Regions from separate parts of the Nocardia violaceofusca NBRC 14427 genome, predicted to be linked through region 1. Evidence: riboswitches for the same ligand, from Rfam matches in the RefSeq annotation. Region 1 holds a riboswitch; the other holds the start of a gene.
The links. A riboswitch is a leader RNA that binds a small molecule or an ion and turns the genes downstream of it on or off. The one in region 1 is predicted to bind cyclic di-AMP.

Region 1 (4,185 bases):
CCATCATCAGCGCCCGGTTGTAGCCGACCTGCGACAGGCCCTGCCCACCGTATTCCGGCGGGATCTTGAGCCCGAAGCAGCCGAGTTCGGCCAGGCCCCGGACGTAGTCGTCGGGGATCTTCGATTCGGCCTCGATGACCGACCCGTCCAGCGTCTCGCAGAAGGCCCGCAGGCGTTCCAGATAGGCCTCGGTCCGCGCGGCGTCGTCGGGAGCCGGTTGCGGATATGGATGGATCAGGTCGAGCCGGAACCGGCCGAGGAACATCTGCTTGGCGAACGACGGTTTGGCCCAGGTGCTTTCGCGCGATTCCTCGACCAGTGCGCGGGCCTGCTCTTCGGTGGCGTGAACTTTCGCGGCTGTCGCCATGGGATCCTCCCTCGAAACGTGACCAGGATCACATTCGAGTGTAGGAGAGTTAGTTACTCGCTGGTAGGCCTACGGCGAAATCGGAAGACGAAGAATTACTGGACGCCGCGCAGATACCGCCCGAAATGTGGCACCGTGAAGCCGATGGTGCCCCGCTCGGCCGAATAGATCAGCCCCTTCTTGATGAGCCCGTCCCGGGCCGGAGACAGGGACGCGGGTTTGCGACCCAGTTCCCTGGCGACCGCCGCGGTCGGTACCGGCCCGTCGTCGCCGGCCAGATCGGCCATCGCCCGCATGTACTCGCGCTCGGCGGGAGTTGCCCGCTCGTAGCGGGAGCCGAAGAAGCCGACCGCCAGTTCCTCTTCGGCCGCCGGGGCCGCCAGTTCCACATCCTCGGCGCCGATCGGGCTGCGGGCGGCCACATCCCAGGTGGCCTTACCGTAGGCCTGGACGAAATAGGGGTAGCCATCTGCCTTGTCGTACAAGGCTTTCAGCGCCTCCTCGGTGAACTCCACCGCCTCGCGCTCGGCGGGCGCGATCAGCGCGCGATCCGCGGAATCGCGATCGAGCCGGTCGATGCGGTGGTAGCCGAAAAGTCGCTCGGAATAGCTCTTGGAGGCCGAGAGCACGGCCGGCAGATGTGGCAGGCCGGCGCCCACCACGATCAGCGGCGCTGTCTCCTGGCTCAATTCATGGCAGGCGCCGCAGATGGCGGAGATGTCGGCCGGTCCCAGATCCTGCATCTCGTCGATGAACACGGCGATGCCGACGCCGATATCGCGGGCCAGCTGAGCCGCCTCGAGGAGCAACTCCACCAGATCGATCTCGATGTCACCGGAGTCCGCGCGTCCCGTGACGGCCGGGACGTCGATTCCGGGTTGCCAGCGTTCGCGCATCCCCTTGTCGGCGGTCGCGCGCAGGGCGAAGGCCTTGAGGATGCCCAGGAAATCGTCGACCATCTCGGGATTGCGATGGGCGACCGCGATCTGGCGCACCGCCATATGCAGCGCCGAGGCCAGCGGCCGTCGCAATTCCTGATCCGGGCGGGCCTCCAGTTTGCCGGTTCCCCACCCGCGCGAGCGGGCCGTGGACCGAAGTTGATTGAGCAGCACCGTTTTTCCCACGCCGCGCAGGCCGGTGAGCATCACACTGCGTTCGGGACGTCCGCGCGAGATGCGTTCGAGCACGATGTCGAACGCGTCGAGCTGTTTGTCGCGCCCGGCGAGTTCGGGCGGGCGCTGGCCGGCGCCCGGGGCATACGGATTCCGCACGGGGTCCATGCCCCGACACCGTAGCGCGTTCGCACCGAAATCTCGGGATATATACGGGATGTCCTAGATTGCGCTATCCAATCGAATGGCAGCCGCCGCGCGGGGTGACCGGGCGCCGTGCGCTCTACGCTGGGGGCCGATCGAGGTCCGAAATGTCCGCAGGAGGGTCATGTCCACCGATTCGGAAGATCAGCAGTCCGGCGATCGGCCGAACCCCACGGTGGCCGAGGTCGTCGGATCCTGGGACGTGCCCGCCGGAGCGAGCGTGGCGCGGCAGATTCGCGACAACATCCTGCACGCGATCGCGCAGGGGTACGACGATCCGCAACTGGTGGCCGATCTCGCGGTCGGTCCCCTCGTGATCGCCCTGGGCCGGCTGGAAACCGAACTGGCGGACGCGCGTGGTCGCATCGCGGAACTGGAGCGCGCGGTCCGGCCGCGCGGCGAGGGCGAGTGAACCGGCCGCCGGTGTAACGCCCGGGCGACTCGTTTCGATAACGAGCGCAAGGCCGTGGATACCGTGTCGTGATCTCCATAGCAGATCGATTCGCCGGGCTGTAATCGGGGGTGGTCCTGGCGATTTGGCGACACGCGGGCAGACACGCCGTCGTGTGGGGTGGACAACAACACCGAGCCGTCGTAATCTCTTCGTGACTTCGCGGAGTATGTCGCTTCATTAGAGGGGCGGCCCGTTGAGTCACCGCCTAATCAGCAGTCGAGTGGGCAGCTCGATCGCTGAACCGGGGACCCAGGTTACTGGGGTGAATCCTCTTCGGTCGCAAGGTCGATGGGGTAGGGCCGAATCTTCCCGGTCCGAACCCGTCAGCTAACCCGGTCGGCGCGTGGGCAAGGAAGAAACAGGAGACTCAGCTCGGTGGGTAAACACAGTCTGCAACGGGAATCTCGGCTGCCGAATTCCGTCAAGGGTGCGCTGGTCTGCGGCGCAGTAGCGGCAACAACCGGTGCGATACCGGCGATTCCGGCCATGGCGGCCACGATCAACGTTCCCGGCGTCGGCAACTTCGACGTTCCGCTGGGTTCGGATTTCGACCAGCAGGTCAGCCAGGCGAACCAGGTGCTCGCCGATCACGCGGATCAGATCAAGGGAGTTCAGCAGGCGCTGAGCTCGCAGGCGATCGCGCCCAGCATCCCCAACGCCGCGCAGAACCCGATGGGTAGCATGTTCGGCCAGCCGCAGCAGCAGCACGGCGTCGGCGACGTCGCCCTCGACGCTGCGCGCAGCAAGATCGGCGCCGACTACGTGTGGGGCGCCTCCGGTCCGGCGAACTTCGACTGCTCCGGTCTGGTGCAGTGGGCGTACAAGCAGGCCGGAATTCAGCTGCCGCGTACCAGCTTCGAACAGTCGCATGTCGGCAAGCCGGTCGCTTTCCAGGACCTGAAGCCGGGCGACCTGGTCATCCAGAACGGCGGCGGCCATGTGGCCATGTACGCCGGGGATGGCAAGATTCTCCAGGCGCCGCAGTCGGGTGAGACCGTCAGCTACGCGCATCTGGATCCTGATTCGGTCGTCACCGCACGCCGCGTCGCCTAGTCGTTTCGCTCGACAGCATGGCCCGGCGGTGACCCGCCGGGCCTACTGTGAGGAGCGAAACTGGAACGGGCACAACCAGCTACAGCTCGGGTCGACTCCTGGATCTGGGCTGTCCGGCTGTTCAAAACTCGATCCGCTGCGGCCACCGCGTGCCGCGGCGGTCACGTACGTGTCAACGGCACCGCCGTCAAACCCGCTCATCAGATCAAGTCCGGTGATGAGGTGCGGGTCCGTAATGCCGGAGCCGAACGTATCGTCGTCGTGGTCCGGCTGGTCGTCAAACGCGTCGGCGCTTCGATCGCCACGCAGTGCTATATCGACAAGAGCCCTCCCCCGCCCGCACCCGAAATCGTCGCCGCGATGCCCAAGCGCGACCGCGGTGCCGGACGGCCCACCAAGCGCGAACGCCGCGAGACCGATCGGCTACTCGGCCGCGATTCGACCTGAGGTCGCGGGGCGGGGCTCCGCTTCGATGCCGGTGCCGCCGCCGAACTTCCCTGCCCGATAGAGTTCGCGGCACTCGCCCCGGCGCAGCTTTCCGCTCGAGGTCTTCGGAATCGCGCCGCGCGGCAGTAACAGCACCTCCGCCGGCGAGATGCCGTGCACCGTCGCCACCGCGGCCCGGACCCGCCGGCCGAGATCGTCCGCGGCGGGCTGTGGGCTCGTCATTTCCGCGATGATCACCAGGTCCTCACGTTCGCCGGTATCGACACCGAACGCCGCGATATGCCCGGGCCGCAGTTCGGGCGCCGCGTCGGCGGCGGTGGCTTCGATATCGGCGGGGAAGTGGTTGCGGCCGTCGATGACGATGGTGTCGCGCAAGCGTCCCGCGATGTAGAGACCCCCGTTGTGGACGACACCGAGATCGCCGGTGCGCAGCCATGTTCCGGGCTCGCCGGGCAGCACCGCGCCGAAGGTGGCGGCGGTCCGCTCGCGCAGTCCCGCATATCCCGCACCGACATTCGGGCCCCGCACCCAGATCTCGCCGACAAAAC
Region 2 (4,185 bases), on a different contig from region 1:
TGTCCTGGGTGGTCGGCGGCGCCGGCGGCGTACTGCTGCCGACCGTGTACTGGGAGGGTTTCGCGGTGGTCACGGCGGTCCTGGCGCTCGGTTTGGCGCAAACCTTCGTGAGCTACCGTGGGCATTCGCTGCTCCCCGGATTGGGCGGTAACCGTCCGCAGCACGTCAAACAGGAAGTCCCCCTAGCGACAGGAAAACAGCCACAGTGACCAAGCCCAGCACCCGCACGATCCTCGCGCTGGCCCTGGCGGCAGTTCTGGTCGTCGCCGCGGCCGTCGCCGGCATCGTGGCGGTGGCGGTGCACAACGCGCACGAGGCCGATCCCACGGTCACCGCCTACGCGCACGGCAGAACCGTCACGGTTCCGCCCTATCTGTACTGCACGATCGGCGAACCGGATCCGCACGGCCGCGTCTCGCCCGACTGCAAGCGCACCGAGATCACCGCGGAACTGAATCCGCCGCTGGGCTACCCGGTGCAGCTGTCGCTACCCCGGCACATCGCCGACGCGCCCTGGGTCATGGTGCTGGAGTACCAGCAGATCGACAATCCGGGTAAGACCGTGCAGCACCTGGCGTCGTACCGGGACTACCCGCAGGGCACCCTGGCCGTGACGGTGGACAGCCATCCCGAACCGAACCTGCGCCTGATCGGCGTCGAGGTGCAGCTGCTGCTGCTCGTGCGCGACGAGGCCGGCAACGAGGCCTTCTCGCCGTATCAGGCGTGGTCGATCAAGGCCGCGTGAGCGCGGCCCGCTCGCGAATGCGGTGCTCGCGAACTCAGTGATCGAGTTCGCGGGCCACCCCGCGCACCACTTCGGCGATGCGCTGCGCGGTCTTGCGATCGGGGTACTTGCCCTTGCGGAGCTCCGGCTGCACCGTCGCCTCCAGCAGGGTGATCATGTCCTCGATCATGCCGTGCAGGTCGTCGGGCGCCTTGCGCGGATGGGCCGGAGCTTCCTTGCGGACGCGGTCGTTGCGGCCCTGCGCGTTGCGCACCGAGGGCAGCGGGTCCAGCAGCTTCAGGCTCAGCGCCTGCGGGCCGCGGCGACCGGCGGCCATCCCGAACTCCACGCGCTGGCCGGGCTTGAGCGCGTCGACACCCTTGGGCAAGGCGGACGACCGAACATAGACGTCCTCGCCCTCATCCTGGGAAAGGAAGCCGAAGCCCTTGTCGACGTCGTACCACTTCACCTTGCCGGTCGGCACTGCGCTCACCCGTTCGTCATCGTTGTCCGGTCCGTCCGAATCCCGCGGGACGGCGAACGACCCCGGACACGGACGTAGGTCCCGGCAGAACGCCGGAACCTATCTCTGTGCGAAAAGAACGCGCCCCACACAGCTATGCAGGACGCGATTGGTTCGAGTCTACCCCGGTGGGGATAGGGCAAGCACATCCGTTTTACCGTGCACCCATGCCGGACTCCTCCTCGCCCCGCGCACCCCGGGGCTACAGTGACGTGCTGTTGCGGGTGGCCGTGGGCCTGTTCGCGATCGGCCTGCTCGCGATCGTCGCCATTTTCCTCACGCCGATCCTGACCGACGGGGACCCGCCGCTGTGGCTGTATCTGGTGGCGATGGCGGCGACTCCGCTCGGCCTGCTGCTCGCGATCGCGTTCGCGCTCTGGTCGGGCCGACGCGCTCGTTGACCGTATCCCCAACACGCCGGGCAATTACACGTGTGACCTTCGTCACATAACGGCGCGGTAACGCCACGGTCACAACCCGCACTCGGAGGTGACACGCCGCACTCACCTGCACAGACGCGGATTCGGAAGGTCTTGCGGCACAGCACGACCGGTCATACACGCCGGTTACCAAATAGTGATTTTTCCGCCGGATCGTCGTACCGTCTATCGCAGCCGGGACATCCCGGCACCACCGGCCCGCCGCACCGAGCCTCGCCCCGCGGGTACGGACCCCGACGGAAGCAGGGGCGAGGGCGGGGAACCCACGTTCCCACAGAGGTTTTCGGAGCTCAACCGGGTTTCGAAGCCTCCGCAGGGAAGCGGGAACGGCCGGCAACGACCGCTCCCTTGGGGTGAAGTCCCGGCGAGCCGGGACCGGACGGCCTCTCAGTCCGAACCCGACAGCTCACCTCGCAGGCGCGTACGAGAGGAAGACGACCCGACATGAGTGGACGCCATCGTAAGCAGACCAACACCGGTCGCACCGTCGCCAAGGTCGCTGTTTCCACCGCGATCATGGGTGGCGCGGGTGTGGCTCTCGCTGGACACGCCGCCGCGGCTCCCGATTCGGAGTGGGACCGCCTCGCACAGTGTGAATCCGGTGGTAACTGGGGCATCAACACCGGCAACGGCTACCAGGGCGGTTTGCAGTTCTCGCAGTCGACGTGGGCCGCTCACGGCGGCACGCAGTACGCTCCGTCGGCCAACCAGGCCAGCCGCGACCAGCAGATCGCGGTCGCCGAGAAGGTGCTCGCGACCCAGGGTTGGGGCGCGTGGCCTTCCTGCTCCTCCAGCCTCGGCCTGCACGGCAGCGCGACTCAGCGCGATCTGCCCGCCTCTCCCGCCCAGACTCCGCGCTGGCAGCCGGTTGCCCCCGAGAGCGAGGCCTCGACCCAGGCCCCGGCCGACGGCAACCAGCAGGTGTTCTCCGCCGTCGACAAGGCCGTCACCGTCGCACAGGCGCAGGGCGTGCAGCTGCCGCAGCCGGCGCTCGACGCGTACAACGCCTTCAAAGCCAGTGGCGCCAAGCTGGATCCGTCGATCGTGAACTTCTACGAGGCGAACAAGGGCCTGCTGCCCAACTAGACCACTCACATAGTTTCCCCCTGCAGAGAAGGCCCGCATCTCGCGATGCGGGCCTTCTCTGCGTACCCGGGCGGCGAACTCCACGTTCCCGATGCGACCCCGGATACGAAGAAGGCCCGCACTCCTACCGGAACGCGGGCCTTCTTCGTGTTCGCGTCAGCGGTTGACCACCGTGTGCGGATGCACGTAGGGCAGGGTGTCAGCCGGCACCGGAAACTCGGTGTCCTCACCGTAGGGCGACAGGCCACCGGAACGGGTCGACGACAATTCGGTGACCGCATGGTCACCGTGGTCCACCTGGGGCCAGCCGTTGTCGACGTAGGGTTTCTTCGATTTGTTCACCACGGCCTCATTCTGGCATGTTCGCTCGCCGTAGTCTGGATTGGATGACCACGACCGATGCCCGAGCCTCCGACGACGGCGCCGGGACGCATTCCGGGGCCGACGCCGGACCCGCCGAGCTCGGCACACTCACCGACTGGCTGAGCTCCCGCAGCGACGACGATCTCGTCCGGCTGCTGGGTTTGCGCCCCGATCTCGCCGTGCCGTTGCCCGGTTCGATGACCGTGCTGGCCGCTCGCGCGGAACAGCGGGCGTCGGTACTGCGCGCCGCCGACGATCTGAACACACTCGAGTTCGCCGTGATCGAAACCCTCGCCGCGCACAACGCATTCGGCAGCGGCCGCCAGGAGCGACCGCTGCCCCGCGGACGCCTGCACGAACTGCTCGCCGATCGGGTATCCGCCGCGGCCGTCGACACCGCGCTCGCGCGCCTGATCGAGCGCGCGCTGGTGTGGGGCACCGACGATCTGTTCGTCGTGGCCGCCGCGCCCGAGGCGCTGCCGTGGCAGATGGGCGCCACCACGGAACTCCCCGACGCACTGACCGAACCCGAGATCGAGGCGGCGCTGCGCGAGATCGGCGGCGCGGAACGCGCGCTGCTCGACAAACTGGCGACCACCGGCCCCCGCGGCCGCACCCGAGACGCCGCGCCCGGCACCGATCCGGAGCGGCCCATCCAACGGCTGCTGGCCCGCCGGCTCCTGATCTGGATCGACGACGAGACGGTCGAACTCCCGTCTGCCGTCGGCCAGGTGCTGCGGCGCGAGCCGGTCACCGATCCCCATGTACTCGAACCCCCGCAGCCGCAGACTCGCGAGCACTCCGCCGCCGATGTCAACGCCGCGGCCGCCGGTGAGGTCGGCGAGTTGCTGCGCCACGCCGGCGACATCCTCGAGGTTCTCTCCCAGTTGCCGGCGCCGGTGCTGCGCGCGGGCGGCCTGGGGGTGCGGGAACTGCGGCGCATCGCCAAACAGACCGGACTCGACGAGGCCCGGGTAGGGCTGCTCGTGGAGGTGCTGGCGGCGGCCCGGTTGCTGGACAAGGGAATTCCCGAACCTCCCCCGGACAAC

Region 2: it holds a riboswitch for cyclic di-AMP, as region 1 does, so the genes downstream of both, AC5592_RS31300 (resuscitation-promoting factor Rpf1 domain-containing protein) here and AC5592_RS06415 (C40 family peptidase) in region 1, are expected to answer to the same signal.

What each region holds. Positions count from the first base shown of each region.
Region 1 covers NZ_CAWMPM010000005.1:389,157-393,341, forward strand. Annotated here, with positions in the region: gene AC5592_RS06400 (acyl-CoA dehydrogenase family protein) at 1-367, opposite strand, end outside; gene AC5592_RS06405 (ATP-binding protein) at 463-1,647, opposite strand; gene AC5592_RS06410 (hypothetical protein) at 1,808-2,095, shown strand; cyclic di-AMP (ydaO/yuaA leader) riboswitch at 2,330-2,494, shown strand; gene AC5592_RS06415 (C40 family peptidase) at 2,513-3,190, shown strand; gene AC5592_RS06420 (RNA-binding S4 domain-containing protein) at 3,251-3,637, shown strand; gene AC5592_RS06425 (fatty acyl-AMP ligase) at 3,614-4,185, opposite strand, start outside.
Region 2 covers NZ_CAWMPM010000044.1:31,224-35,408, forward strand. Annotated here, with positions in the region: gene AC5592_RS31280 (MFS transporter) at 1-209, shown strand, start outside; gene AC5592_RS31285 (DUF2771 domain-containing protein) at 206-745, shown strand; gene AC5592_RS31290 (cold-shock protein) at 780-1,208, opposite strand; gene AC5592_RS31295 (hypothetical protein) at 1,415-1,648, shown strand; cyclic di-AMP (ydaO/yuaA leader) riboswitch at 1,965-2,122, shown strand; gene AC5592_RS31300 (resuscitation-promoting factor Rpf1 domain-containing protein) at 2,132-2,773, shown strand; gene AC5592_RS31305 (hypothetical protein) at 2,930-3,118, opposite strand; gene AC5592_RS31310 (helicase-associated domain-containing protein) at 3,160-4,185, shown strand, end outside.